Regions from separate parts of the Asticcacaulis sp. MM231 genome, predicted to be linked through region 1. Evidence: riboswitches for the same ligand, from Rfam matches in the RefSeq annotation. Region 1 holds a riboswitch; the other holds the start of a gene.
What was found. A riboswitch is a leader RNA that binds a small molecule or an ion and turns the genes downstream of it on or off. The one in region 1 is predicted to bind guanidine.
Positions count from the first base shown of each region.

Region 2: linked by a shared signal. The riboswitch ahead of ABQ278_RS13435 (DMT family transporter) and the one ahead of ABQ278_RS08535 (SMR family transporter) in region 1 are both predicted to bind guanidine.

Region 1 covers NZ_OZ075108.1:1,727,392-1,742,387, reverse strand. Annotated here, with positions in the region: gene guaA (glutamine-hydrolyzing GMP synthase) at 1-48, opposite strand, end outside; gene ABQ278_RS08550 (RsmB/NOP family class I SAM-dependent RNA methyltransferase) at 82-1,410, opposite strand; gene ABQ278_RS08545 (MAPEG family protein) at 1,420-1,812, opposite strand; gene guaB (IMP dehydrogenase) at 1,849-3,306, opposite strand; gene ABQ278_RS08535 (SMR family transporter) at 3,410-3,727, opposite strand; guanidine-III (ykkC-III) riboswitch at 3,778-3,848, opposite strand; gene ABQ278_RS08530 (DUF1523 family protein) at 3,873-4,208, opposite strand; gene ABQ278_RS08525 (RlmE family RNA methyltransferase) at 4,272-4,991, opposite strand; gene ABQ278_RS08520 (hypothetical protein) at 5,087-5,452, shown strand; gene ABQ278_RS08515 (peptidylprolyl isomerase) at 5,522-5,986, shown strand; gene ABQ278_RS08510 (hypothetical protein) at 6,129-6,533, shown strand; gene ABQ278_RS08505 (hypothetical protein) at 6,642-7,049, shown strand; gene queA (tRNA preQ1(34) S-adenosylmethionine ribosyltransferase-isomerase QueA) at 7,087-8,148, shown strand; gene tgt (tRNA guanosine(34) transglycosylase Tgt) at 8,145-9,266, shown strand; gene ABQ278_RS08490 (hypothetical protein) at 9,263-9,967, opposite strand; tRNA gene ABQ278_RS08485 (tRNA-Lys) at 10,217-10,293, shown strand; gene hspQ (heat shock protein HspQ) at 10,416-10,760, opposite strand; gene ABQ278_RS08475 (Ppx/GppA phosphatase family protein) at 11,132-12,232, shown strand; gene ABQ278_RS08470 (hypothetical protein) at 12,284-12,619, opposite strand; gene ABQ278_RS08465 (peptidylprolyl isomerase) at 12,619-13,164, opposite strand; gene coaD (pantetheine-phosphate adenylyltransferase) at 13,183-13,686, opposite strand; gene gyrA (DNA gyrase subunit A) at 13,708-14,996, opposite strand, start outside.
Region 2 covers NZ_OZ075108.1:2,732,462-2,747,457, forward strand. Annotated here, with positions in the region: gene ABQ278_RS13405 (amino acid aminotransferase) at 1-584, shown strand, start outside; gene hppD (4-hydroxyphenylpyruvate dioxygenase) at 574-1,617, shown strand; gene hmgA (homogentisate 1,2-dioxygenase) at 1,718-2,995, shown strand; gene fahA (fumarylacetoacetase) at 3,208-4,473, shown strand; gene maiA (maleylacetoacetate isomerase) at 4,491-5,144, shown strand; gene ABQ278_RS13430 (Rieske (2Fe-2S) protein) at 5,116-5,523, shown strand; gene ABQ278_RS13435 (DMT family transporter) at 5,683-6,552, opposite strand; guanidine-III (ykkC-III) riboswitch at 6,568-6,637, opposite strand; gene paaC (1,2-phenylacetyl-CoA epoxidase subunit PaaC) at 7,138-7,887, shown strand; gene ABQ278_RS13445 (XRE family transcriptional regulator) at 7,917-8,486, shown strand; gene ABQ278_RS13450 (glycine C-acetyltransferase) at 8,608-9,795, shown strand; gene tdh (L-threonine 3-dehydrogenase) at 9,843-10,877, shown strand; gene ABQ278_RS13460 (ornithine cyclodeaminase family protein) at 10,913-11,833, opposite strand; gene ABQ278_RS13465 (LysR family transcriptional regulator) at 11,837-12,736, opposite strand; gene ABQ278_RS13470 (FAD-binding oxidoreductase) at 12,838-14,133, shown strand; partial or broken gene ABQ278_RS13475 (aldehyde dehydrogenase family protein) at 14,144-14,996, shown strand, end outside.

The sequences.
Region 1 (14,996 bases):
GACGCGACGTGCGATTAACTGGGTAACTTGCGATCCGAAATCGATAATAAGAAGAAGTCTCGTGGTGAGGCGAAGCCATGATTATTGGGTCCGTGTGTAGGCGGCGATAAAGAAGCCGTCGGTCTGGGTGGTATGGGGTGTAAGCGATAGGCGATGGCCAGTTTTGGCCAGTTTGTTCAGGCGCGCCGCGTGATCGATATAGAGCGTGCTGTTTTCTAGCAGGGTATGGATCGGCAGGGCGTCGTAATTGGGATGTGCCGCTTCAAAAGCGTCGGCGGTCTGGGCGTTTTCATCATCCAGCACCGAGCAGGTGACATAGACGAGACGCCCGCCCACCTTCACGCATTGTGCGGCACGGTCGAGAATTTGGTTTTGCAGGGTATGCAGACCTTCAATCTTGGCCTCATCGAGACGATGCGCATCTTCGGGATGGCGACGCCAGGTGCCGGAACCGGAGCATGGCGCATCGACCAGAACCAGATCGGCGCCTTTCAGCACTTCGAGTTGGGCGGCATCGTCGGGATCAAAGAAGTGGATAAAATGTGCGTTAGCGCCGGCACGGATCAGGCGCGGCTCAATGGCTTTCAGGCGCTTTCCCACGACATCACAGGCGTAAACCTCACCATTCCCGTCCATCATCTGCGCAAGCGCAAGTGTCTTGCCGCCACCGCCAGCACAGAAATCGACCACCTTAGCGGCGCCGGGCAAAAGACCGGCACCGGCGATAAAGGCCGCGAGTTGTGAGCCCTCGTCCTGAATTTCAACCTGACCGCTTTGGTAGATATCGAGCTTGACGAGATTGGGCGGCGGCTCTGCCGTCAGCCGGATGCCGTATTTTGAGAACGGTGTTGGTTCGGGCGACAATCCTTCGGCTTCAAGCGCCGCCATCATATCCGCACGGTTTGCCTTTGCGCTATTGACGCGCAGATCGATCGGCGCGCGCGGCATCATCAGGGCGGTGGCCTCGGCGGTCCATGCCTTGCCGAATTGCTGTTCGAAGCGCGAAACAACAAACTCCGGCAGACCGGTGGTGACCCAGGCGGGCGCCTCGCCCTCCCCCGCCGCCAGGCGTTCGCGTTCATGAGCGGTCAGGTGTTTGGGCCCATACCCTTCGCCGCCAAAAAAGCTTTCAATGTCTTCGATCGGCATGGCGTCGATCAGCGACAGCGAAGCCAGAACCAGCGCTCGTCCCTGCGCTGGCGATTTCTCAGTCATCTCCATAGCCCACAACAGGCGTTGTCTGGCGCGCAGGCAGCGATAGACGCGATCTGCAATGGCGCGACGGTCTTTGGAGCCGGCGTAGCGATTGACCTGCCCCCACTGTTTCAGCACGGCTTCAACAGTCGCACGGGTTCCCGAAAGTTGATCGAGGATATCGGCGGCGGCTTGAAGTCGGGCAGCGGGGGTCAAATCAGATCCTTAAACAAACAGGGTATAGAGGCACATGACAATGCCGATGAGCGAAACAATCCAGGCCAGCGAACGGACGCCAACGACACCGAACGCATAGAGCGGAATATAAACGATGCGGGCCGCCAGATAAACCTGAGCGCCCCAGATCGACACCGGGCTTGACTTGCCAAGGAAGGCGAGCGCAAGCACGATAACCGCAAAGAAAGCAAAGGTTTCCATGAAGTTAGCAAAGGCGCGGTTAAGGCGCCCCGCTATGGGCCCTGTGTCGAAATCCGTATCACGCGGGCCGGCGTTCCATTTGGCATAGCCCTTGCGCGACATGGCCGCTATCGGCGGCAGCCCCACCTGAACCAGCCCCAGAATAGCGGCCCAGACCAGTACCCGTAGTTCGTAAGTCATGCACTTCTCCCTTTAGTTACTGGTCTGCCGGCATGGCTATTGGCGGTAGTTCGGCGATTCCCGCGTGATCATCACGTCATGAACGTGGCTTTCGCGCAGACCGGCGCCGGTGATGCGCACGAAACGCGCGCGCTTCTGGAACTCTTCGATTGTAGGGGCACCGACATAGCCCATGGAGGCGCGAAGCCCGCCGACGAGTTGGTGAACAACCGGAGCGATCGGTCCCTTGAACGGCACCTGGCCCTCGATACCTTCCGGCACCAGTTTCATGGTGTCGCGCACTTCCTTCTGGAAATAGCGATCAGCCGAACCCGAAGCCATGGCCCCGACCGACCCCATACCGCGATAGGATTTGTAGGAACGGCCCTGATAGAGGATGACCTCACCCGGGGCTTCTTCGGTGCCGGCGAACATCGAGCCAAGCATGGCCGATGAGGCGCCCGCCGCGATGGCCTTGGCCAGATCGCCGGAGAACTTGATGCCGCCGTCAGCGATGATCGGCACGCCGGTGCCGGCCGCAGCCCGCACGCTGTCGATGATCGCGGTCAGTTGCGGCACGCCGACGCCGGCAACAATGCGCGTGGTGCAGATGGAGCCAGGCCCGATACCGACCTTGACGGCGTCGGCGCCGGCATCGATCAGGGCGCGGGTGGCGTCATAGGTGGCGACGTTACCGGCAACGATCTGAACCTTGTTGGTTTCCTTGCGCAGGCGTTGCACCGCTTGCGACACCAGAATGCTGTGACCATGGGCCGTATCAATGACGATAACATCGGCGCCGGCTTCGACCAGCGCCATCGAACGTTCAAAGCCGGCATCACCGACCGTGGAAGCGCCACCAACGAGCAGGCGTCCGGCGGCATCCTTGGCGGCCAGAGGATAGGCCTGTTGCTTCTCCATGTCCTTGACGGTGATCAGACCGACGCAGGCATAGGCGTCATTGACGACGATAATGCGCTCGATGCGATGCTTGGCCATCAGTTCGCGCGCGCGCGCCTGACCTTCGCCTTCGCGCACCGTGATCAGGTTTTCCGTCGTCATGACCTCGGCGGCTGACTTGGAGCCCTCGCCTTCGAAGCGAATGTCGCGGTTCGTCAGGATGCCGACCAGTTTGTTTGTCTCGCGCTCGACCACCGGGAAGCCGGAAATATGCTTGCGGGCGATGATCTCGCGAACCTCGGCCAGTTTGGTGTCGGGATAGATGACAATCGGGTTGATGACCATACCCGACTCAAACCGCTTCACATTGCGGATTTCCTCAGCCTGTTCTTCATTGGTTAGATTGCGGTGGACAATGCCCATGCCACCGGCCTGCGCCATGGCGACGGCTAGGCGTGCTTCTGTGACCGTATCCATGGCCGAAGAGACCAGCGGGATGTTCAGGCTGATGGTTTGGGTGAATTTCGTTTTCGTATCGACTTGAGTGGGCACCACGTCCGAGGGACCGGGTTCCAGCAAAACGTCGTCGAAGGTTAAGCCTTCGCGTATATCCATAAGGGACTCTCCATTTTGCGGTTTGTACCTATGGGAAACCGGCCTTGAGGTAAAGAGGTTGATGCAAAATAATTGTTTCAAAGCTTAAGCAGCGATCACGCGCCTAGCCCGCCGTCGCCTTCAGGCCGATAATAGAACTGAGCAGCATGACCAAAAAGAGGATGCGCAGCGGAGTCACCGCCTCATGAAACAGGAATATGCCCATTACCGCCGCGCCAAGTGCGCCAATACCGACCCAAACCGCATAGGCCGTGCCGATTGGTAAGGTACTGGCGGCTTTCGACAGCAACACCATGCTGAGCGCCAGCGTAACGAGGGTAAAGATGGACGGCACAGGTTTTGTGAAGCCGGCGCTGTATTTCAGGCCAATGGCCCAGCAGATTTCAAGCAATCCGGCGACGATCAGGTAGACCCACGGCAAGGATATAAATGATGGCATGACAATGCGCTCCAGTGTTTGTGATACAAACTAAAGCGTCGTCTTGTCTTGACCGGGTACGGCGCATCTCGTCCGGAGCAAAAACCTATATAACAAGCGCAGGTCCGAAAATAAAGGCGCCTGACGACTAATCGACCTTCTCAGCCTTGGTGATGTTCTTGTACATCGAGAAAATCGGCATGCGGAAACCATAATAGGAAATCCTGAAACGGCCGGTCTGAATGAGTTTGCCCTGAATATCAGATGAGTTGAATTTCAGATAAGCCGGACTATCGACATTCTTGTAGGTTTCGTCGGTGGTGAAGACGAGATAGACATCCTTCACCTTGTCGCCTTGCCTGAGAATCTTGTGGTCAACACCGGTGACGGTCACTTCGCGGGAACCATGTGTCCAGTAGGGCACGGTCCAGATCGCCAGAAACACCAGCGCAACAACGACAACCGCAGCAATCAGTTTTTTCATACTCATCCCCTCCATAATGGCCGCAGCCTATCCTCACAGTTATAAAGCGGCAATAAGGAAGGATCAGCCCTTGAATCCTATCGCCACTATATAGATTTCGCTCGAACCGACACGGCTGGACTTCGGCTTGAAGTGCTTCACCGTTTCAAAAGTCACCTTGAGCTTGAGCAACAGATGCTCGGTCTCGCCACCCTGAAACGCCTTGGCGATAAAGGCGCCACCGGGCTTGAGGTTATCGAGCGCGAAATCGCCGGCCATTTCCAGCAGCCCCATGATCTTGAGGTGGTCCGTCTGCTTGTGGCCCACCGTATTGTGCGCAAGATCGGAAAGGATGACGTCAGGCTTGCCGCCCATCAGGTCCATCAGTTGCGGACCAATGGCCGGATCGGTGAAGTCGGCTTCCAGAAGATCGGCGCCGGGCACCGGATCGACCGGCAGCAGATCGACACCGACCACATGCGATGCGCCGCGTTTGATCGCCACCTGCACCCAACCTCCAGGCGCGCAGCCCAGGTCGATAACCTTGGCGCCCTTGTGCAACAGGTTAAACCGCTCATCGATTTCGATCAGCTTGAAAGCAGCACGCGACCGCCAGCCCTCGGCCTTGGCCTGCTGGACATAGGGGTCGTTCAGTTGGCGCTCCAGCCACTTGGCGGAGGATTGTGTGCGAAATTTCGCCGTCTTGACGGCCGTGTGGCCTTTCGAACGGCCGGACAGGTTGCCGCCGGTCGGCGCCTTGACCATCTTACGGCGCGGCTCTTTATCTTCAGGTTGATCACTCATGGCGCGTCTATACTGGTTTTTGCCGCGTTTGCGGAAACTATTTTTTCTTTACAGCCGTAGCTGCTAGAAGGCGCCCAAACAGAAGGAACGCGTTCATGCGCCTTGCCACCGCCCTGCTGGCCGCATCGCTTAGTCTTGCCGCCTGCTCCCCCGCCAAACCGCCCGCCAGCGACACCAGCACCGAAAGTGCTCAGGCCGTGCCCGTCGCGTCTTCATCGGAATCGGTTACGAACCTGACGGAGGAACTGGCGCCATCGTCGACCGCGACGGATGGCACCTGTTTGTCGGACATCGGCAAGGTTGCCGCTGATCGCCTTGTTAAGCGCTGCATCATGGTATCTCCCGCCACGCACCCACCCTGCAATAAAAGCAATCCTTGCGACATGATTCAGAATGAGATCGACCGTTCCTGCGCCATGTATGGCCCGGAAGAAAAGAAACCCGCCGAGTGCACCGCCTAGATTTTATTTTGCAATTGCCCTGACGAGCCCCTATGTCAGGACCACAAATTTACTGTCAAAGGAGACATCATGTCCGAAGACCTCGAAAATACCCTGATCCTGACGCTGGATACCGGCCCCGTCACCATCAAGCTGCGCCCGGATCTGGCGCCTAACCACGTCGCTCGCATCAAGGAACTGGCGCGCGAAGGTTTTTACGACGGTATCGTTTTCCACCGCGTCATCCCCGGCTTTATGGCCCAGGGCGGCGATCCTCAGGGCCAGGGCTTTGGCGGTTCCGGCAAGAAGATCAAGGCCGAGTTCAACAAGGAGCCTCACGTCCGCGGAATCTGCTCGATGGCCCGCTCGCAAAACCCGGATTCGGCCGACAGCCAGTTCTTCATCGTGTTCGATGACGCCCGCTTCCTCGACAATCAGTACACTGTCTGGGGTCAGGTCACCGAGGGCATGGAAAACGTCGATGCCCTGCCCAAGGGGGAGCCGCCGCGTACCCCCGGCAAGATCGTGACCATGAAGGTCGCGGCCGACGTCTAAGTCATACCAAACGCTTAACGGGGTCATTCATGAGAATGACCCCGTCTTGATTATGGGCATTAACCTACGCACTTAAGGACATATTAAAACGTTTCACGCACTCTATGGTTTAGTAAACCGAAGTGTAGAGTAGTGTAAGCATATGCAGAAGCGTTCGCGGTATTCGGTCACGGTTGACCGCGCCAATATGATCCTGATTATCCGGTTGCATTCCCTGCGCTGTGAGCAGGAGCCTGGTCCCGATCTGATCGATCAACTGGCTACAGTAGAAACGCCTTGGCTTTTCAATGCCCTGTTTGACTTCCGCCGCTACGAAGCGGATTTTTCACGCGATTATCTCAGCTTTCTCACGGAAAAATGGGCCGCCTTTACGCGGGGACGCGACAGCGGTCGCAGCATGGCTCTGGTCGGCGGAAATCCCGACCTGACGTTTAATCTGAAAGCCATGCTCGACGTCATGCCCAATCGCAAAATCGCCATTTTCGACACCTTCGATGAAGGACTGGAATGGATCAAGGCCGACGAGTATATTCGCAAGGTCGCATGAGGCGTTCAACGCCTGCGCGTAACCCTACGTCAATTAAGCCTTAAGACGCATGTGCTAGATAAGATATGGGCCTACCGCCCGATATCCTGTCTAAGCTGGACTGCGCCCATGACCCGCTCCCGAATTACCGTATCGCTCGACGAGACACTCAAGATCATGAATATCCGCTACATCGGCACGCTGAACGGCGATGCAGTGAACAGGAACATGATGTCTCAACTCGTTCATGTGCCGAATGTCTGGGAGTATGACAGCATCCTCGACATGCGTCGCTATGACGGCACGATCATGGGTAAGGAGATCGAAGACCTCAGTGTGCGGTGGAATCAACTTGCGCAGGGACGCGATGCCGGCGGCTTTACCGCCATCATCAGCGACGACCCTCTGGTGCGGGCGCGCCTGTCGATCACTCAGGCCCTTTTTCCGCAACGTACCCTGGAAAACTTCAACACCTTCGACGAAGGTCTGGACTGGATCAAGGCACGAAAGTCGGCTACGGTCGTACAGCCGACATAATCCTTGACCTTGGCGTATTTTGCGGCTTTGAGACCGCATGCTTATTTCCGATTTTGACTTTGACCTGCCCGATGACCGCATCGCCCTGCGGCCCGTGGAGCCGCGCGAGGCGGCCAGACTTCTGCGCGTTGAAGCTGACGGCTCACTGATCGACAGCCGCGTTGGTGATATCGCTAATTGTCTGCGCACCGGCGACCTGCTGATCGTCAACGACACCCGCGTTTTACCGACGCAACTCGATGGCCTGCGCGTCAGGCCGGATAGCCAGGTGGTGATCGAGGCGACACTTGTCAAAAGCACTGGCGCCGCACAGTGGCAAGCTTTTCTGAAGCCGGGCCGCAAGGTCAAGCCCGGCGACGACTTGCTTTTCAAAAGCGACACCGCTGAACTTCGTGCCCATGTCTCGGCTAAGGACGACAATGGCCTGTATACGCTCGATTTTCAGCACAGCCCGCAAGAGCTGATCGAGCGACTGCATATCGTCGGAGGCATGCCCCTGCCGCCCTACATACGCTCGAAACGACACGAGGACGAGCAGGACAAGAGCGACTATCAGACGATCTTCGCCAGGGATGAAGGCTCTGTGGCGGCCCCCACGGCCGGTCTGCATTTCACCCCTGCCCTGCTGGAAAAGCTGACTGCCAATGGCATCGAGGTTGAGCATATAACCCTGCATGTCGGAGCCGGCACCTTCCTGCCGGTCAAGGTCGATGACACCAAAGATCACATCATGCATGCCGAGTTCGGCATGATCACTCAGGCCAGCGCCGACCGCATCAATGCGGTACGCGCGGCTGGTGGTCGAGTTGTCTGCGTCGGCACCACGTCATTACGTTTGCTGGAATCGGCCTGTGACGACGCCGGTGTCATCCACCCCTTCGCAGCCGAAACCGCTATCTTCATCACGCCGGGCATCAAAGTGCGCTCGTGCGATATGCTGATGACCAATTTCCACCTGCCAAAATCGACCCTCTTCATGCTTGTCTGCGCCCTCGCCGGCACCGAGACCATGAAAAAGGCCTACGCCCATGCTATAGCAACCGGCTATCGCTTCTTCTCCTATGGCGACGCCAGCCTGTTGAGTAACACATCACGATGAGCACTTTTCCCTTCGAAATTAAAGCCTCTCAAGGTCAGGCGCGTACCGGTGTCCTGAAGACACCGCGCGGTGATATCCCGACGCCGATCTTTATGCCCGTCGGCACCGCCGCCACCGTCAAGGCGCTGACGCTCGACATGGTGAAGCAGGCCAATGCCAAGATCATCCTCGGCAACACCTATCACCTGATGCTGCGACCGACAGCCGAACGGATATCGCGTCTTGGCGGCCTGCATAAATTCATGGGCTGGGATGGTCCGATCCTGACCGACAGCGGCGGTTTTCAGGTGATGAGCCTGTCCAAGATTTCCAAGGTCAAGGAAGACGCTGTGACTTTCCAGAGCCATATTGACGGCTCGAAGCACGTCCTTTCGCCGGAAAGGTCCATCGAAATTCAGGCCGATCTGCTCGGCTCAGATATCGTGATGCAACTCGACGAATGCGTCTCCTATCCGGCTGACGAAAAGCGTGCGCAGCAGGCGCTGCAACTTTCGGCGCGGTGGGGCGTGCGGTCAAAATACGCCTTCGGCACCCGCGACAGCCAAGCTCTTTTTGGTATCCAGCAGGGCTCAACCTTTGAGCACCTGCGCCGGGAATCAACCGAACGTTTGCTAGATATCGGCTTTGACGGCTATGCTATCGGCGGCCTGGCCGTGGGCGAAGGCCATAAAGCCATGTGTGATACGCTCGATTTCTGCGCGACTATCCTGCCTTGGGAACGCCCGCGTTACCTCATGGGGGTTGGCAAACCTATTGACCTGCTAGAAGGCGTGGCGCGCGGCGTCGACATGTTCGATTGTGTCCTGCCCACACGATCCGGCCGTCACGGTCAGGTGTGGACCTGGGACGGTCCGCTCAATATGAAAAACGCGCGCTTCGCCGGGGACGACACGCCGCTCGATGCGACAAGCGATTGCCCAGCCAGCCGCGACTATTCCAAAGCCTACCTGCACCATCTGGTGAAATCGGAAGAGATTCTCGGCCAGATGCTGTTGTCCTGGCACAACATCGCCTTCTTCCAGGCTCTGATGATTCGGATACGCGCCGCCATTATTACCGGCACGTTCGACATCTTGCGCGCCGATTTGCTTAGTCGCTGGCAAACCAAAGAGGTTTAATGCTTCCGGCTGGAACGCTTACGCGGCTTTTCCGGCACAAGCAAAGGCTTGGGTTTCGCAGCATCCATATAGGTATCGGTGTAAACGCGAGGCACGAACCATGACGGCGCAGCCGGGGGCGCGCAGTTCTTGTTCATGCCTACCCCCTTGAGATAGGCGCGACGCACCTTGCCTGCCTGTATGGCACGATCCATGTCTTTCTGATGACGTTCGGCGCCTGTCATCTGACGCACCAGTCCACGGAAGGGGATAATGCCGCGCGTGGCGTTACGCACGGAACCGCGTGCCATGTCGCCGGCGGCTTCACCACCTTTTTCACGCATGGTACGGGTGTCGGCTGGCTCCGGTGGCTCATCGAAATCAGCCCCCAGCAGGCTATCCAGCTTCGTCACTTCCGCAGCTATAGCGGTACAATTATCAAGCCCGGACAGGTCGTAGGGCTTGGTCACAGCCTGGGTCAGAATTTCTGGAATCTCCTGCTTGCGCAAGTTGAGATCTTCAAGCGGCGCCATGACGGCATCACCCCAGCTATTGCTCTGATCTTCGTTGCTGGCGCGGACGCCATGATGGTCGTCAGAGCGGGCGCGCTCATCCGGATTGCTCCTGCGCGAATCATCGGGATACCCCTTGGGATCGTAATGGGGCTTGGAGGCGCAGCCAGACAATAAAATTCCTGCGGCCAGCATCAGCCAGAACTCCACGTAGGAACTTCATTTCTACGGCCTTAATTGACGTCACGTACTGCCCCCTCGATACTACATAGACAAAAGCGCATGCGTGCCTCGGTCCGCTCTTGCCTCGTTATAGCGTATTCGGGCCATAAAAAAACAATACATAAAAAAAAGCTTCCTTTTCAACGCCTCGCGCTTGCGAAAAGGAAAAGTCCCCTCTATGAAGAGCCCACGTTGATCCACTCTTTTACAAAGCGGGTCAAGTATGACTTTCTTCATGAGCGCGTAGCTCAGCCGGCTAGAGCATCTGACTTTTAATCAGAGGGTCCTGGGTTCGAGTCCCAGCGCGCTCACCAAGTCTTTTCATCGACTTGCGTGACATTTACATGAAGATACAGAGGACTGATGTCCTTATCCACCACACTAATGACCGTGACATGAACCCGAACTGAATGGGCTCATAAAATCCGCTGGCCGATTAATTGGCCATGCGCTGCTTGGGCAAATAGCGGCCATTTTCGAATCGCTCGAAAATCAGGCGTGTTTGCGGATGGCTAAGGGGCTGGCCGGTGTTGTCGGCGCACAGATTGCCTTCGGAGGCATAGGCCACATAACAGCTATCACCATTGGTGGCGAGCAGGTGATAAAAGGGCTGATCCTTTTGTGGGCGCACACTTTCAGGTATGGCCTGCCACCATTCTTCGGTGTTGGAAAACTCCGGATCGACATCGAACACGACGCCGCGGAATTCAAACAGGTTGTGCTTGACCACCTGTCCGATATCGAACTTGGCTGACCGCTGATCTGATGAATGGTCTGGCATGGTACGACTCGCAACCTCCGTTCTTATGTCGCCATCATGGACTGAAGCGATATAAAAACGCACCGCCCTTCCCCACTTGGTTGTCAGATAAGGAGCATTTTCACGAAAGACGATTAAGGGGAATTTGCTGCCAGACCTGACTTGCGCGTAATTTAGCGGTTGGCATGGACGCTTCCACGCCATAAGGTGCGCGGGAAAGAAGACCTGTCAAAGCCAAAAGGCCTTGGCTTTCAACATGGTGTTGAAACGGACTTCACGGATCAAGCGGGGTATGAGCCATGTATCGGGCTCCCTCAAAAGACCGCCGACGCGGCCAGCCGGCCAGCGGTCAGCGTAACGCTCCCCAGGCGCCGCGTGGTGAGCCCACGGTGATGTATGCTGCGCTCGATCTGGGCACCAACAATTGCCAACTCATGATCGCCACCCTGCATAATTCGCAATTTCGCATCGTCGAGGCCTTTTCACGAATTGTCCGTCTTGGCGAAGGCCTGGCGCATTCGGGTGAATTGCACGAACGCGCTATGGACCGCGCGCTGAAGGCGTTGAAAATCTGCGCCGAAAAGATCGAGAAACGCGGTGTGGCGCGGATTCGCGCCGTGGCAACGCAAGCCTGTCGCATTGCCGCCAATGGGCTTGAGTTTATCAAGCGCGTCGAACGCGAAACCGGTCTCAAACTCGCCATCATCAGTCCCGAAGAAGAAGCGCACCTCTCCGTTCTGGGTTGCGCTTCGCTGCTCGATGGCCGTGAGGTCAGTCCTTTGGCGCGCGCCGCCCTTGTGATGGATGTCGGCGGCGGCTCGACCGAACTGAGTTGGGTGGAACTGAGCCCTGAGCCGACAGGCGATGTAAGCCCCAGGGTCGCCCTGGCCGAGGCACAGGCACTAGCTCAGAATAACGCCCTGCGCATGGCGCCCCGACAGCCAAAGCCGCGTTACTGGATTTCTATTCCGGTTGGGGTCGTCAATCTGGCCGAGCGTTTTCCTGAACCGGTATCCGGTGACACCTCGGCCTGGTTTGAAACGATGGTCGATGAGGTCAGTCAAAAGGTGCGTGATTTCGCCGAGCCAGAAGCCCTGCGTGTCCATTTCGATTGCGGCGAAGCCTATATTATCGGCACCTCCGGCGCGATCACGTCACTGGCAGGGATGCATCTGGGATTGGAACGTTACGACCGCTCAAAGGTTGACGGGCTGTGGATGAGCCACGACCAAGTCCAGACCGTCATTACCCGCCTGCTCGCGCTGGGCCATGCCGGTCGTGAACTGGAACCGTGCATCGGCAAGGATCGCGCCGATCTGGTGCTGGCAGGCGCCGCTATACTTGAGGCCGTACAACGCCTGTGGCCATGCCAACGGCTGCGCGTCGCCGATCGTGGCCTGCGCGAAGGCCTTCTGCTTTCCATGGCAAAAAAGAAAACCCGCCGTCGTCGTCGGCGTGGTCCAAAATCTGCGGCAGCCACCGTGCCTGCATAAAAAAAGCGCTGGCCTGCAGACCAGCGCTTTTTCACGTAGAACGTTCGAAACCTACTTGGCCGGAGGGGGCGCAGGTGTCTCAGCGGTGGCGACGGCCGGGGCATTGAGAATCTTTGACGGGATCGTGACGTCACAGGCCGAGAAATCCGCGCCCTTGTCCTTACGCACCGCGTCAAGCACGGTCTGGAACTGTGACGAGGCCGTATCCATGATCTCGACCTGCGGGCGCTCGGCTTCCGGAATATCCGACAGCATACGGACGCGCGTCATCTTATCAGGATTAACCGGCGGTTCGCCGATCTTGAGCTTACGCACAACATCGAGGCCAGAGATGATGACGCCCACCGGGGCATAGCGCTTTTCCAGAGCCGCATTAGCACCGCGCATCAGGAAGAACTGGCTGTTGGCCAATCCGGCGAATTGTCTCGCGCCATACCGAGTACGCCCTGACAATAGAGGCCCCAGGCCATCACCTTGCCGTCGTTGGAAAGCGGCATAAGTTCATTGACCTGGCTTTGCACCGGTAAGGCGCCGACAAAACCGATCAGCGAGCCCTTGGGGCGCACGGCCACGGTCAGCGGGAAGCTGGCGTCATGGCGCATGGTGAACTCCCCCTTGACATCCGGCAGGGTGGAACCTCCCATGCCGGTGCCTTGCGGATCACCGGTCTGGGCCATGAAGTCTTCGATAACGCGGTGGAAGATCAGGCCGTCATAGAATTTCTGCCGCGTCAGGGTGATCAGACGCTCAGCGCTCAGCGGCGCCATGGCGGGATACAGTTCAACAATGACCTGTCCCTTGGTGGTATCGATCACCAGGGTGTGGTCGGCATCCGGCGCGCGATAGCCCGGATCAAGTGCTAACGCGGATGTCGCTGCCATCAAAGCCGCTATCGCCCCCGCCCAGAGCGTCTTCTTTTTCAACACTGACATCAAGTCTTCCTGTTTAAGTTACCTTGTGACCTTGCCCAGCAAACGTTCCGCCACGCTGGGGGCCACAAACGGCGCGATACTGCCGCCCAATTGGGCTATTTCTTTGACCAAACGCGAGGCAACTGCCTGGTGTCGTGGATCAGCCATCAAAAAAACCGTCTCAATCTCACGATTAAGCTGTTGGTTCATCGCTGTCATCTGGAATTCGTACTCGAAATCCGCCACGGCACGCAAGCCGCGAATAATGACGCCGGCGCCAAGCTCCTGCGCGAAATGCATCAGCAGGCTGTCAAACGGCCTGACCTCGACGCAATCCCCCAGATGTGCCACCTGTTCACGCACCATATCGACGCGCTCATCAATCGTGAACATCGGTGACTTGCCGATATTGCGTGCCACACCGATCACCAGCTTATCGACCAGCTTGACCGCCCGGCCGATAATGTCGCTGTGACCATTGGTGATCGGGTCAAACGTACCCGGATAGAGGCCTATTCTTTGGCCTGTTCTTTCGACAGTCATTGCCCCTCCGCGGTAGCGTGATCAGGTTTGCTCGCCCGACACTGCGCCTTCATCGGCTTCATCATCGCCCGAGTCAACGATCCGCTCGACCGAGACGACCTTCTCACCACCCGATGTGCGGAAGATGGTGACGCCTTGGGTGTTCCGGCTGGCAATCCGGACAGTGGTTACGTTGGTACGGATCAGTTGTCCGCCTGATGTCACCAGCAACAGACCATCGGTCGCATCGATCGGGAAGGAAGCCGCCAGCTTGCCACCGCGCTTCGAGAGGTCGATAGCTACAATACCTTGCCCCCCGCGACCCGTACGACGATAATCATAGGAAGACGTACGCTTGCCAAAGCCGGTGTCAGCCACAGTCAGAATAAATTCTTCGGCGGCCGCCAGTTCCGCAATACGTTCCGGCGTCAGATTGGCCTCGCCGACTTCGCCTTCGTCTTCGCTCTCTTCCGCAGCGACAACGGCAGCATCATCGCCCTCTTCGCTACTAGCCAGAGCCGCGCGTTGCTGGGCCGCGTATTTGAGATAGGCGGCGCGCTCTGCCGGTGTGGCATCGACACGGCGCAGGATGGCCATCGAAATCACGGTGTCTTCACCCGCCAGGCGCACGCCGCGCACCCCAGTGGAATCGCGGCCCTTGAAGACGCGAACCTCATCGACAGCAAAGCGGATCGAACGACCGCCCGCAGTGGACAGCAGCACATCCTGATCTTCGTTACAGACCGCCACGCCGACAATGGCGTCGCCGTCTTCCAGCTTCATGGCGATCTTGCCGGCGCGGTTGACGTTGACGAAATCGCTCAGCTTGTTGCGGCGGATATCGCCCGACCGGGTGGCGAAGATGATGTCCTGACGTTCCCAAGCGGCTTCATCCTCCGGCAGGGCCAGAATGTTGGTGATGGTCTCACCGCTATCAAGCGGCAGCAGGTTAACGAACGCCTTGCCCTTGGATTGCGGATTGCCAAGCGGCAGGCGCCAGACCTTGAGTTTGTAAGCTTTTCCGGTCGAGGAAAAGAACAGCATCGGCTGGTGAGTAGTGGCCGAATAGACGCCAATGATCGCGTCCTCATCCTTCATCGCCATGCCGGAGCGGCCCTTGCCGCCGCGATGCTGCTCACGATAGGCTGCCAGCGCCGTGCGCTTGACGTAGCCGGAGTGCGTCACGGTCACGACCATCTCCTCACGCGGAATCAAGTCTTCATCCTCAATATCGCCTTCACCATCGAGAATGGCGGTGCGACGCGGCACAGCGAACTGTGCGCGCACTTCAAGCAGTTCTTCGCGGATAATACCGACGATACGCTCACGCG
Region 2 (14,996 bases), 1.0 Mb from region 1:
AGGGCCTGATCCCGCTGATCGACATCGCCTATCAGGGCTTGGGGCAAGGCATGGAGGCCGACGCCGACGCCATGCGCACCCTGCTCGACAGCGTGCCGGAAGCGATCATCGCCGCGTCTTGTTCCAAGAATTTCGGCCTTTACCGCGAACGCATCGGCGCCTTGTGGGTCAAGGCCGACAGCGCCACCGCCGCCCTGCGTGCGCGTGGTAATCTGATCCTGATCGCGCGCGCCATGTGGTCGATGCCGCCCGATCACGGCGCCGCGGTTGTGCGCACCATCCTCAATTCGACCGACCTGACGCAAATCTGGCTCACCGAGCTTGAACAGATGCGCACCCGCCTCAACACCATGCGTGCCGAACTGGCGAAAGCCGTGCCGCAACTGGCTTCGGTGGCGCAGCAAAGCGGCATGTTTGCACTCTTGCCCTTAAACCGCGAAGCCGTGGCCGACCTGCGCGTTAAGCATGGCATCTACATGGTGGAAAACGGTCGCATGAACATCGCCGGTCTGCAAGCGGGCAACCTGCCGCGCTTCGCCGCTGCGCTGAAACCCTATCTGCAAGGAGCCCAACATGAACGATAATCCTCTAGGTCTCAATGGTTTCGCGTTTGTCGAGTTCACAGGCCCCGACACCACCGCCATGGCACGTCAACTGGAGATGATGGGATTCGTCGCCGCTTCGTGTCACCCTGAGCGCGACATCGTGCGCTATAAGCAGGGCACAATCAACTTCCTGCTCAACACCTCAGCCAGTCCGCAAGCGAAAGAATTTGCCGCGCACCATGGCCCTTCGGCCAATGGCATGGGGTTCCGCGTCACCGATGCCGCCAAAGCCTATGATCTGGCGCTGAAAAGCGGCGCCGTCGCCTACGATGCCGCCCAAGGCGCGCTCGGAGCCGGCAGCTATGTGCTGCAAGGCATCGGCGGATCGCTGCTCTATCTCATCGACCACGATCTCTATGCTGACTGGATCGCCATCGAAGGCGCAGAAGAGGCGGAGGCAGCCAACAGCGTTGGTTTCCAAGTGCTTGATCACCTGACACACAATGTGGCGCGCGGCCAGATGCGTACCTGGTCCAGCTTCTACGCCCAGATTTTCGGCTTTGAAGAGCAGAAGTATTTCAACATCAAGGGACAAGCGACCGGCCTGTTCTCGCAAGCCATGATCGCGCCCGACGGCGCCATCCGCATCCCGCTCAACGAGAGCCAGGACGACACCAGCCAGATCGAGGAATTCCTGCGCCAGTACAAAGGCGAAGGCATCCAGCATATCGCGCTGACCACCGACAACATCTACGATACGGTCGAAATGCTGCGCGCCCGCGGCGTGAAGCTCCAGGATACGATCGAGACCTATTACGATCTGATCGATAAGCGCGTGCCTGGCCACGGTGAGGATCTGCAACGCCTTAAGGCCAACCGCATTCTGATCGATGGCGATGTCGAGAGCGAAGGCATTTTGCTGCAGATCTTTACTGAGAACACCTTCGGGCCGATCTTCTTCGAAGTTATCCAGCGCAAGGGGAATCAGGGCTTTGGCAATGGCAATTTCCAGGCGCTGTTTGAATCGATTGAACTTGATCAGATCCGTCGCGGGGTTATCAAGGTGGCTTAAGACTTAAGACGCAGGAACATCTGCACCTCCCCGCTTGTCGGGGAGGTGGACCATTGCGCTGCAATGGTGCTGGGTATTTTGCTTCTACAGGGAGACAACAATGACAGAAAACCCTGCGTACATGACCGGCTTCGGCAACCATGTCTCCACCGAGGCTATACCCGGCGCCTTGCCGATCGGGCAAAACTCACCTCAGGCCGTGCCTTTCGGGCTCTATGCCGAACAGCTTTCCGGCTCGGCCTTCACCGCGCCTCGCAACGACAACCGGCGTTCGTGGCTCTACCGTCTGCGCCCGTCAGCCAGCCATGCGCCTTTCATCCCCTATCGTGACGCCCCCACCTTCGCCGCGCCGACGCCCAACCGTCTGCGCTGGTCACCGCTGACCGCACCCGTCGCGCCCGTCGATTTCATCGACGGCCTGATCACCTACGCCGGCAATGGCGATGCCACGGCCCAGACCGGCGTGGCCATCCACCTCTATGCCGCCAACCGTTCGATGAATTGCGCCTTCTTCAATGCCGATGGTGAATGGCTTATCGTGCCGCAATCGGGTCGGCTGGTCATTTTCACAGAGATGGGCGTCCTGAAAGTCGGACCGCTCCAGATCGCCGTAATTCCGCGTGGCGTGAAATTTCGCGTTGCCCTGCCTGAAGGCCATGCCGCGGGCTATATTCTGGAAAACTACGGCCATCCTTTCCGCCTGCCCCATCTGGGCCCTATCGGCGCCAACGGACTGGCCAACCCACGCGATTTCGAGACACCGGTCGCCGCCTTCGAGGATATCGACGGCGATTATGAACTGCTGCAAAAATACGCCGGCAGACTATGGACGACGCGGACCGATCATTCGCCGCTCGATGTCGTGGCGTGGCACGGCAATCTGGCGCCCTATCGTTATGATCTCAGGCGCTTTAACACCATCAACACGGTCAGTTTCGACCATCCCGATCCGTCGATCTTCACCGTCCTGACCTCGCCGTCTGAAACACCCGGTACCGCCAATGCCGATTTCGTCATCTTCCCGCCGCGCTGGATGGTGGCCGAACACACCTTTCGCCCGCCCTGGTTCCACCGCAATATTATGAGCGAATTCATGGGCCTGATCACTGGCGCCTATGACGCCAAGGCCGATGGCTTCGCAGCCGGAGGGGCCTCCTTGCACAACTGCATGAACGGTCATGGCCCCGACAAGGCCAGTTTTGAAGCCGCGATTGCTGCGGATCTGAAACCGCACAAGATCGACGGCACCATGGCCTTCATGTTCGAGACACGCCTGCCCCTTATCCCCACCACGCATGCGATGGAAACACCACTGTTGCAGAGCGATTACGACCAGTGCTGGGACAATTTCAAAAAGGCCGATTTGCCGAAAAAGTAAGAAAGTTTATCCACAGATTGCACAGATTATGCGGGCGCTACCGCACCCTTTCCGCGTTTGTTGCAGCTTATCGTGTGAAAATGCAAACTGACGCTTCGCGTCGTCATAGCGCTATTGTCGTTTCGCACACCGAGGGCCCGGTAGCGCCCGCATAATCTGTGCAATCTGTGGATCCCCTAAACAACCTACGCGCCGCAAGCGCTGGAGCCAGAATGATAGACGCGACACACGATCCGAAACTGACCTCATGGGTGGCCAGCGCCAGCGGGCATAGGGATTTCCCGATCCAGAACCTGCCGTTTGGCCTGTTCAGCCCTGCGAATGAAGCGCCGCGCGCCGGTGTTGCCATCGGTGATGAGATCATCGAGTTACAGGCGCTGGTGGCGGCCGGCCTGCGGCAGGACAGCGTGACGCTGGATCAGGTTCTCGCCACGCCAGCTTTACGCAAAAGCCTGCGCCAGCAAATGTCGCAATTACTTAGCGATCCGCGCCATGCCGATTCCGCCGAACCCTATCTGCATAGCGCCACCGACTGCACCCTACATCTGCCGACGCACATTGGCGACTATACTGACTTCTACGCCGGCATCCATCATGCGGTGACGGTCGGCAAGCTGTTCCGGCCTGATAATCCCCTGCTGCCCAACTACAAGCACGTGCCGATCGGCTATCATGGCCGCGCCTCATCGATCCACCCGACCGACGCAACGGTTATCCGCCCCAAGGGCCAGACCAAAGCGCCCGACGCCGAAGCCCCATCCTTCGGACCCAGCAAGCGACTTGATTTTGAGCTGGAGCTGGGGATCTGGATCGGTCAGGGTAATGATCTCGGCATGCCTGTCGATATCGGCGATGCTGCGCACCATATCGCGGGCTATTGCCTGCTCAACGACTGGTCAGCGCGTGATTTTCAGGCCTGGGAGTACCAGCCACTCGGTCCCTTCCTCGCCAAGAACTTCATGACCACGATCTCGCCGTGGATCATCACGCCGGAGGCCATGGCGCCCTTCCGTCAGGCGCAACAAGCACGCCCGGAAGGTGATCCCAAGCCCCTGCCCTATCTGTGGGACGAGGCCGATCAGGCCACGGGCGCGCTGGGGCTCAAGCTGGACGTTCTGATCCAGACCGAAGCCATGCGGGCGCAAAACCTGCCGCCCTATAGTTTGAGCCAAAGCGAGGCGCGCCATATGTACTGGACGGCGGCGCAACTGGTCACACATCACGCCAGCAATGGCTGCAACCTGCAAACCGGTGATCTGCTTGGCACCGGCACGATCTCAGGCCCCACACCCGACAGCGCCGGCAGCCTGCTCGAATTGTCCGAAGGCGGTAAAAAGCCCGTGATCCTGCCGTCAGACGAGACGCGCACCTTTCTTGAAGACCATGATGAGCTTATCTTAAGAGCACGCGCTGAGGCTGACGGTTTTGTCAGCATCGGATTTGGGGACTGCCGCGGGCGCATAGCGCCTGCCAGATAAGAACAAAGGCGAGGATCATGCTCAAGCTGCACGACTACTGGCGCTCCAGCGCCGCCTACCGCGTTCGCATCGCCCTGAATCTCAAGGGACTATCCTACGAATCGCATAGCCACGACCTGCGCAGCAACGCGCACCATGATCCGGCCTACAAGGCGCTCAATCCGCAAGGCCTGGTGCCGGCGCTCGATATCGGTGGCCACGTGCTGACGCAGAGTTCGGCCATTATGGAATGGCTGGAAGAGACCTGCCCGGAGCCATCGCTTTTGCCGCCAGCCGCCGCCGATCGCGCCGCGGTCAGGGCCATGGCGGCGCTGATCGCCTGCGATATCCACCCGCTCAACAATCTGCGTGTTTTGCGCGAACTGAAGAACGACTGGCAGGCCGACGAAACCCAGACGAAAATGTGGGCCAAGGGCTGGATCGCCGAAGGTTTCACGGCGCTGGAAACCCTGATCGGTCAGCACGGCAAGGGCTATAGCTTCGGCAGCGAACCGACCCTGGCCGACTGCTACCTGGTTCCGCAAGTCTTCTCCGCCCAGCGCTTCGGTGTCAGCCTCGATCCGTATCCGAATATCCGCGCCGTCAATGAACGCTGCGATGACCATCCGGCGTTTGTGCGCGCGCATCCGCGTCATCAGCCCGATGCCGATACGGTGGATTCCAACCGCTGATCATGAAAGCCAACTCTTGACTAAAATTGAACGTGTTTTCACCACCCCCGCCGGCGTTAAACTGGGGCCGGCGAATCTGATCGCTGATAGGACCGCACGCAATTTCGTGCTGCAGATTGGCGAAGCGCACTTCCACGGCTTCGTGGTGCGCAAGGCTAATGACTATTACGGCTATGTCGACCGCTGCCCGCACGCCGGATTGCCGCTGGCACAGGAGCTCGACGACTATCTGACACCGCAGGCCGACCTTATCTCATGCAGTTGGCACGGCGCCCTTTTCCAGATCGCCTCCGGCCGTTGTGTCGGTGGTCCGTGCGCCGGTCAGTCATTGACACCGTGGCCAGTGCGTATTGAAGATGGAGAGATCGTCACGGCTTAATAAACTTCCTCCTCCCCTGTAGCTAAGCGTTCGGGGGAGGTGTCAGCGCGAAGCCCGTAGGGCTGGTGTCGCTGACGGAGGGGTCAGCCCCGCAATCAGTTATGCACCTCCGGCGAAACTACGGCCGCACCTCCTCCGCTTTACAGTGGAAGAGATTTGCTAAGCCGTGGCGTCGTTCGATCCACGCTTCGCCGTCAGGCTGGAACCCGCTGACGCGATAATCACCAGCGCTATTGCCAGCCATTGCAAGGGCGTCAACAGTTCGTGCAGGATAACCAGCCCCAGCAGCGAGGCCACCGCCGGCTCCAGGCTCATCATGAGGCCAAAAGTCTTGGCGGGCATGGCCTTCAGCGCGATCATCTCCAGCGAATAAGGGATGGCGCTGGCCAGAATGCCGATACCGACACCGTAGAGCAGAATGGCGGGCGACCACAAGGCTGCACCCGCAAAAGCCACGCCAATCGGCACCGTGAAAATCGTCGAAAACGCCATGCCGAGCGCCACCGCCTTGCCACCATGGACGCGGTCGCCGACCTTCTGGCCGACAATGATATAAAGCCCCCATAGCACGCCGGCGATCAAGGCGTAGACCACGCCAACCGGATCAAGCGCGCCCTTGCTCTCCCCCCAAGGCAACAGGATCAACAGGCCGGCCACGGCGCAGCCCACCCAGATGAAATCGCTCCATTTGCGTGAACCGAAGATCGCCACGGCCAGCGGGCCGGAAAATTCCAGCGCCACGGCGATTCCCAACGGGATACGGTCAATCGAGGCGTAAAACACCAGGTTCATGATGCCGAGTATGACGCCATAAAGCGCCAGCACCGGCCAGTGCTTGCGCTCAGGTCCGCCGCGCCATGGCTGGAAAACGATCAAAAGCGCGACCGTGGCGAAGAACTGGCGCAGCGCCGTCGTGCCTTCGGAACCGACTAGCGGAAAGACGTGTTTGCTGAGCGTGGCGCCAAGCTGCACCGACACGATCGCGATCAGGATGGCGATAATCGCCCACAGTTTCGGATTTTTGAACATGGCTCGACTCCAGTTTTGGCGTCGTCTTGTCGTAACCGGGTACGGCGCACCTCGTCCGGAGAATATCTGTTCTTTGGATAGCCTTTTCAGATGTCCTTCTCAACCTGTGGGAAAAATAAAATAGGACGCAGCCATCAACCGCCTTACAGGCCGCCTCAGCCGATCCCAGATCCTGCTCGATTCGGCTCATGGGCGGCTGAGGAATCGCTCAACGCAACCGCTGCAGCATAAATTTGCAAATAGCGTCGGAAACATGAGAAATTATCCCAAATTGCGCGATATTATATAAATTTGACATAGGTGTCAGTTTTTGAAATTGACCCTGCGTCGACTTTTTTGTAGTGTATTTTCAACGATAAGAGAAAACGCCACAGAACCGCACATATGTTTGCTTTGCCGATTTCACAACGCTGGAACGATCGCCACGTCGCGCCGGCAGGCCGTCCGCCAGACGGACGTCGCCAAGCGGTTTTCACCCCGAAATCGATTCAAGATGCTGCGCTGCCATGCGGTGCAGCATCTTTCGTTTGTTGCGGCAGGGGCGCGTTTACATCCTTTAAACGCAAAGAAAAAGGTACAGGGAATATGAGAGATCCCATCTTCGATTACAGCCTCCGTCTCGGCGATGACGCCCTGATCCTCGGCAAACGCCTGAGCGCCTGGTGCGGCCACGCCCCGAGCCTTGAGGTCGATCTTGGCCTGTCGAGCCTTGCGCTTGACCTTGTAGGCCAAGCCACCTTCTGGCTGGAACTGGCGGCCAAGAACGATCCACAGGGACGCGACGCCGATGCCCTGGCCTTCCACCGCGACCCGCACGATTTCCGCAACTGCCTGCTGGTTGAACAGGCCAATGGCGATTTCGCCCAGACCCTGGCGCGTCAGTTCCTCTTCTCCAATTACCAGTATCTGTTCCTTGAGGCCCTGACGGGCTCTTCGCACAAGGAGTTGGCCGATATCGCAGAAAAAAGTGTACGCGACGTCGGTTACCATGTCGATTTCGCCCGCGACTGGATGATTCGCCTCGGGGATTCGTCCTGCCTCAGCCATCAGCGCCTGGTCAAAAGCATGGACTACATGTCGCATTTCGTCGACGAGCTATTCATGATGGACGAAGTGGATGAGGCCTTGCTGCATAAAGGCATTTCCATCAGCAAGGCCGCCCTACGGGCTGAGTTCGACAACCGCGTCAGCGCCGTGTTGCACGAGGCCGGCCTGACACCACCAAAGCCACAGCGCTCGGTCATGCTGGGCCGCAAGGGTCATGACAGCGAGCACGTCGCCCTTCTGCTGCACGAGATGCAGATCCCGCCACATGAGTCCGATCCGCGCTGGTAAGATCGCCGTTTTGCGCTTAGAAAAGGCGCATGGACAAGATCAGAAAAGCCCCTGAAATAGGCTCTCGTTTGCAGGCCCTGCGTAAACAGCAGGGCCTTTCGCTCGATGACATGGCCGGCCGGTCGAAGATTTCGCGCTCGATGCTGAGTCAGGTTGAGCGCGGCCTGGCCAATCCCACCTTCGCCACCTTGTGGGCGCTGACGCAGGCGCTCGGCATCGATATCGCCACCCTGATCGGTGAAGCGGCCGACGCAAGCGAACAGGCGATTGAACTGGTGGAGGCGCACAATACGCCGCGCATCCATTCGGCGGACGGCCACTGCGTGCTCCAGATCCTGAGCCCGCCGGAAACCACAGGCGATATGGAATGGTATCGGCTGGAGATCGAACCCGGCGCCTCGCTGACCTCGCAGCCCCACGCTTCGGGCAGTCGTGAGCACCTGTCCATCCTCTCCGGCGAAGCGCTGGTCATCGCCGCGGAAGCGCAGCAAAAGGCGCTGGCCGGCAGTACGGTGCGCTATCGCGCTGATGTGCCGCACAGCATCAGCAATACCGGAAACGAAAAGCTGGAAGCCTTGCTGGTGGTGCTGCCGGGATAATCCCCACCACAAAAGATCCATTATAGTAGATTTTTCGGCTGTATAGTGGAAAATGCGTTTGAACCCGCTCGCATTATATTGTACAAAAATACAATATAATGGAATTGAGAGCGAAGGTCACATGCGCACAGCCTTTTACGAACGGGTGGAAACCACCCTTGCCGATATCGAATCGCGCGGGCTGAAAAAGCCGGAACACGTTATCGCCTCACCGCAACGCCCGGCGCTTCGACTGGAGGACGGACGCGAGGTCATCAATTTCTGCGCCAACAACTATCTCGGCCTGGCCGATCATCCGGACGTCATCGAAGCCGGCCGCGCCGCCCTGCTTGAATATGGCGCCGGCATGGCCAGTGTGCGCTTCATCTGCGGCACGCAAACCCTGCACAAGCAACTGGAATCGAAGATCGCGTCTTACGTCGGCATGGAGGACGCCATCCTTTTCGCTGCGTGCTTCGACGCCAATGGCGGTGTGTTCGAGCCGCTGCTCACCGACGAGGACGCCATTGTTTCCGACAGCCTGAACCACGCCTCGATCATCGACGGCGTGCGGTTATGCAAGGCGAAAAAGTACCGCTTCAAAAACGCCGACCTGGCCGATCTGGAAACTCAGCTCAAGGCTGCCCGCGATAACGGGGCGCGTACCATTCTGATCGCCACGGACGGCGTATTTTCCATGGACGGCTACTACGCTCCCCTGGAAGGCATAGCCAAACTGGCGGAGCAATACGATGCGCTGGTGATGGTTGATGATTGCCACGCCACCGGCTTTACCGGCCCCAAAGGCGCCGGCACCCCTGCCCGCGCCGGCGTGAACGTCGACATCCTGACGGGCACCTTCGGCAAGGCGCTCGGCGGTGCGATGGGCGGTTATATCGCAGCGAAAAAGACGGTCATCGACCTCCTACGTCAGCGCGCCCGTCCCTACCTCTTCTCCAACGCCCTGGCGCCTTCGATCACCGCCTCCAGCCTGAAGGCCATTGAACTGGCCGAAACCGGCGATCACCTGCGCGCCCAACTGACGCAAAATGCCGAGCGTTTCCGCGCCGGCCTGACGGCGGCAGGCTTCAATCTGCTACCGGGTTCGCACCCGATTATCCCGGTCATGCTGCACGATGCCAAACTGGCGCAGGCCATGGCCGCCCGTTTGCTCGAAGAGGGCATCTACGTCATCGGCTTCTCCTTCCCGGTTGTGCCGGAAGGTCAGGCCCGCATCCGCACGCAGATTTCCGCCGCGCACACCTTCGCGCAGATTGACACAGCGATCGCGGCCTTCACCAAGGCTGGCCGCGAATTGGGGGTGATCTGATGGACGATCTGCGCCCTGTCATCACTGCCAAGACCTTGCCCGCTACCATGACCGCGCTGGCCAAGCTCAAGGCCGAGCCCGGCATCTGGCAGACCACCGCGCCGGTGCCCGATTGCGGTCCGGACGACGTGCTGATCCGCATTGCCCACACCGCCATCTGCGGCACCGATGTCCATATCTATAACTGGGATCAATGGGCGCAAAAAACCATTCCGGTGCCGATGGTGGTTGGCCATGAATTTGCCGGCGAGATTGTCGCCATCGGCGCGCGAGTTAGCCGTCCGTTAAAGGTCGGACAGCGCGTCTCCGGCGAGGGCCACGTTATCAATATGGATAGCGATGCCGCCCGCGCCGGCCACTTCCATCTCGATCCGGAAACGCAAGGCATCGGCGTTAATCGCCCCGGCGCTTTTGCGCAATATCTGGCCCTGCCGGCCTTCAATGTTGTGCCCCTGCCGGAGCGCGTTAGCAACGAACTGGGCGCGGTGCTCGATCCGTTTGGTAACGCTGTCCATACCGTGCAGCAAACCGATATGGTCGGCGCCAATGTGCTGGTGACGGGCGCTGGCCCCATCGGCATCATGGCGGCCGCTGTGGCGCGCTTCATCGGCGCGCGCAGCGTGACGCTCACGGACATCAATCCCTATCGTCTCGACCTGGCGGCGAAGGTTGCCGATATCCGCACGGTGGATGTATCAAAGGAAGATTTGCACGATGTCAGGCATGAACTCGGCATCGCCAACGGCTACGATGTCTGCATGGAGATGAGCGGCGCCAAGCCCGCTATTCCGCAGGCCATCGAACACCTGCGCATGGGCGGCGCCTTGACCCTGCTCGGCATTCCCGCTGGCGAGAGCACGGTGAACTGGAACGACATCATCATGAAGGCCCTGACCGTGCGTGGCGTTTATGGTCGCGAGATGTTCGAGACCTGGCGCAAGATGCTGGGTCTGATCGAGGCGGGCTTCCCGCTGGAACGGATCATCACGCATCGGCTGCCGGCGTCGGAGTTCCAGCAGGGCTTCGATATCATGCGGGCCGGTCAATCGGGCAAGATCGTGCTCGATTGGAGCGATGCCTAGATCATCTTCTTCGGTGCAATCTGTAGATAAACCGTCTACCCTACAGCCAGTGATGCGGCCGCCAGATCCTGTGCGGCATCACCGACGCTTTTAAACAGCGTGATCTTGTCTGCAAGACCTTCAATCGGTCCACTGGTGCACAGATCCGACAGGGTGCCCCTGATCATCTCATGGTGCAGCAAGCCTGCCGCTATAGGCTGGGTCAGGTCGCCGGCTTCGCTCATGGCCGCATAGGTATCGACCCAGATGTCGGCGCGTGTCATGGCGGCGTCATCGGCCTCGCGCATGTCTTTCAGATAGCCGCCGATCAGCGCCACATGCTGGCCTGCGTGCAGACATTCCCCCTTGATCAGCGGCTCCTGGGAAAGCGTGGCGCAGGCGATGATATCGGCTTTCGCAACCCCCACCGCCAGATCGTGGCACACCTCGGCGTGAAAGCCACCCGCCTTAAGCGCCGAGACCAGCTTTTCGGCATTGGCCGTCGTCGGGCTGAAAACCTGAACCGTTTCGATCTCGCGCACCGCGCGGTAGGCGAAGGCCAGTTCTGAAGCGATCCGTCCCGAGCCGACCAGCAGCAGATGTCTGGCGCCGTCCGCAGCCAACCGGTCCGCCGCGATCGCCGCCACCGCAGCCGTGCGCCGCGCCGTCAGTTCGCCGCCATCGAGCAGGGCCATGTGTTCGCCGGTCACCGCATCGAACAACAGATAACTTGCCGTCACCGCCGGCAGATTGCGGCGCGCATTGCCGGGCGTCACGTTGACAATCTTGACGCCCCCTACGCCCTGGCTCCACGCCGGCATCATCAGCAAGGTAGCGTCCGGTTCACCGTTGTTCTGCACCGTGTGGACATGGCGCTGCGGCGAGGTCGTCTCGCCCTGCAGCAATTTCGGCAGTTGCTGGGTGAGCAAGGCATAGGGCAGACGTTCGATGAGGTCGTGCGCGGTCAGGTTTTGCATCTTTTATCCGTTATCGATGGCGGTTTCGGTCAGTAGCCAGTCGCGGAAGGCGACCAGCGGCGGATGGTCGGCGCGGTCTTCCGGCCAGGCGAGATAATAGGCTTCGGCGTTTTTCATCGGTAGGTCGAGCGCCCGCACAAGCTGACCGGTGCGAAGTTCCTCTTCGATAAGGAAATCCGGCAAGAGCGCCACACCCAGTCCGGCCCGCGCCATCTGCGCCATGGTGGCGAACTGGTCGAACAGCATCCCTTGCACGTGCTCGGCCGGCGCATCGTTCTGGCGCAGCCAACGCTCCCAGGCGTCTGGACGGGTGGTGATGTGCAGCAAGGGCGCCTTGCGGATATCCGCCGGCGTCTCGAAACGGTAGCGCTCCAGCAGCGCCGGACTGCACGCCGGCACGACATATTCTTCGCGCAGGATCTGCGTCTGCGCGCCGGGCCAGTCACCGGTACCGTGGTGGATGGCGGCATCTATCGCTTCCTGACGGAAATCGAAAAGGCTGAGGCGCGTAATCAGGTTGAGCGTGGTGCCCGGATGCTGGCTCAAGAAAGCCGGCAGTCGCGGCGCCAGCCAGCGCGCACCGAAGGTCGGCAGGACGGCGAGATTGAGCGTACCGCCAAAGGGATTGGCGCGCAGATTGAGCGAAGCCGTGCTGATTTTCTTGAGCGCATCGCGCACTTCTCGCGCATAGGCCTCCCCACCGGGGGTAAGACGAATCGTTTGCCGCTCACGGATAAACAGTTCGACCTCAAGCTGGTCTTCCAGCGCCTTGATCTGGCGACTGACCGCGCTTTGCGTTAGGGCCAGTTCGCGCGCCGCCGCCGTGATGCTGCCGGTGCGTGCGGCGGCCTCAAAAGCCTGCAAATGGCTGGTTGGCGGCAAAAAACGGCGCGGGGCAAGCATCAGGAGTCATTCCATTTGAGAATGATGTAATGCCGAAATGGCAATGGATCAGTGGCATATTAGCGCGTATAAGTCCGTTGTCCATACAGATACGGAATGACATGCCCAAGACTATCAGCGCCGATACAAAAACACACGGCCTCTGGGAAACCACCGCGCCCGCCGCACCGGCAACGACCGTGCTGACCGGCGATGTGCGGACGCAGGTCTGCATCATCGGCGGGGGCTATACGGGCAATTCAGCGGCGCTGCATCTGGCGAAAAAGGGCATGGCCTCGGTCGTTCTGGAAGCGCAGGACATCGGCTTCGGCGGTGCCGGTCGTAATGTCGGACTGGTCAATGCCGGCATGTGGGTCATGCCCGATGAACTGCCAAACGTGCTCGGCGAAGTTCATGGTGACCGCCTGCTGAAACTGCTCGGCGATGCCCCTTCGGCCGTGTTCGATATCGTCGACACCTACGGCATCGAATGCCAGTTACAAAAACACGGCACCCTGCATTGCGGCGTGGGGCAAGCGGGTCTCGAAGAACTGCAACAGCGTGAAAAGCAATGGCAGGCGCGTGGTGCGCCGGTGCGACTGTTATCGGCTGAAGAGACCGCGCAAAAGGTTGGCTCCCGCGCCTACAGCGGCGCCCTGCTCGATCTGCGCGCCGGCACCATCCAGCCGCTAGCCTATGTGCGCGGACTGGCCAAGGCGGCGCAGACGGAAGGCGCTACGCTTTATACCGGCTCGCCCGCGCTGGACGTAACGCCTCATGGCGCACAGTGGCGGGTAAAAACTCCGCAAGGCTCGGTCACCGCCGACTGGGTGATCATGGCCACCGACGCCTATACGCAAGGCCCGTGGGAGATCATCCGCCGCGAACAGGTTCACCTGCCCTACTTTAATTTCGCCACCGAACCCCTGAGCCATAATGTGCGCGCCACTCTCCTGCCCGGCTATGAAGGCGTATGGGATACCAAGGAAGTGCTGTCGTCCTTCCGCATGGATGTGCATGGCCGCCTGATCTTCGGCAGCGTCGGCGCGCTGAACGGTGTGGGCCATGGCATCCATCGCGGCTGGGCTCTGCGCGCCGTGCACAAGATTTTCCCGCAACTGGGCAATGTCAAATTCGAAGCGGAATGGTACGGCCAGATCGGCATGACCGATGACAACCTGCCACGTTTCCATAAATTTGCGCCAAACGTCATCGGAATCAGCGGTTATAATGGCCGCGGCATCGCGCCGGGCACGGTCATGGGCCGCACCCTTGCCGAACTGATCGCTGGCGAGAAAAGCGAAGACGATCTGCCCCTGCCCGTCACCACGCCCGCTGAGGCGAAGATGCGCGCGCTCAAAGAAGTATTTTACGAGGTCGGCGCTCAGGCAGTCCACCTCACAAACTCACGTTTCTAAGGAACCGAAAATGATCACCGAAACCACACGCTTTGCAGAAGATGTCTCTTCGCTTCTGACAACCCTCGGCGTCGACCCCAAAACCTATACCGGTGGCACCCTGGCCGTCACCTCGCCGGTCACGGGCGACATCATCGCCAAGGTTGTCGAGACCTCGACCGCCGACGCCACGAAGGCCATCGATGCGGCACACAAGGCGTTCCTCGACTGGCGCGTCATCCCCGCCCCGAAGCGCGGCGAACTGGTCCGTCTCTTCGGTGAAGAACTGCGCGCCCACAAGGCCGAACTCGGCAAGCTCGTTTCCATCGAAGTCGGCAAGGTCACCTCGGAAGGCCTCGGCGAAGTACAGGAAATGATCGACATCTGCGATTTCGCCGTTGGTCTCAGCCGCCAGCTTTACGGCCTCACCATCGCCACAGAGCGTAGCAGCCACCGCATGATGGAAACCTGGCAGCCGCTTGGCGTCGTCGGCATCATCTCGGCCTTCAACTTCCCCGTCGCCGTCTGGGCATGGAATGCGGCCCTGGCGCTCGTTTGCGGTGACTCAATCGTCTGGAAGCCTTCGGAAAAGTCGCCGCTCACCGGCCTGGCCACCCACGCGCTGTTCGAGCGCGCCCTCAAGCGCTATGTCGATGAAGGCTACGACGCCCCGGCCGGCCTGTCAGCCCTGATCATCGGCGCTCGCGAGATCGGCGAAGTGCTGGTCGATCACGAAAAGGTCGCGCTGATTTCCGCCACGGGCTCGACCGCCATGGGCCGAGCCGTCGGCCCCAAGCTGGCCGCCCGCTTCGCCCGCTCGATCCTGGAACTCGGCGGCAACAACGCCGCCATCGTCTCCCCCACCGCCGACCTCGACCTGACCC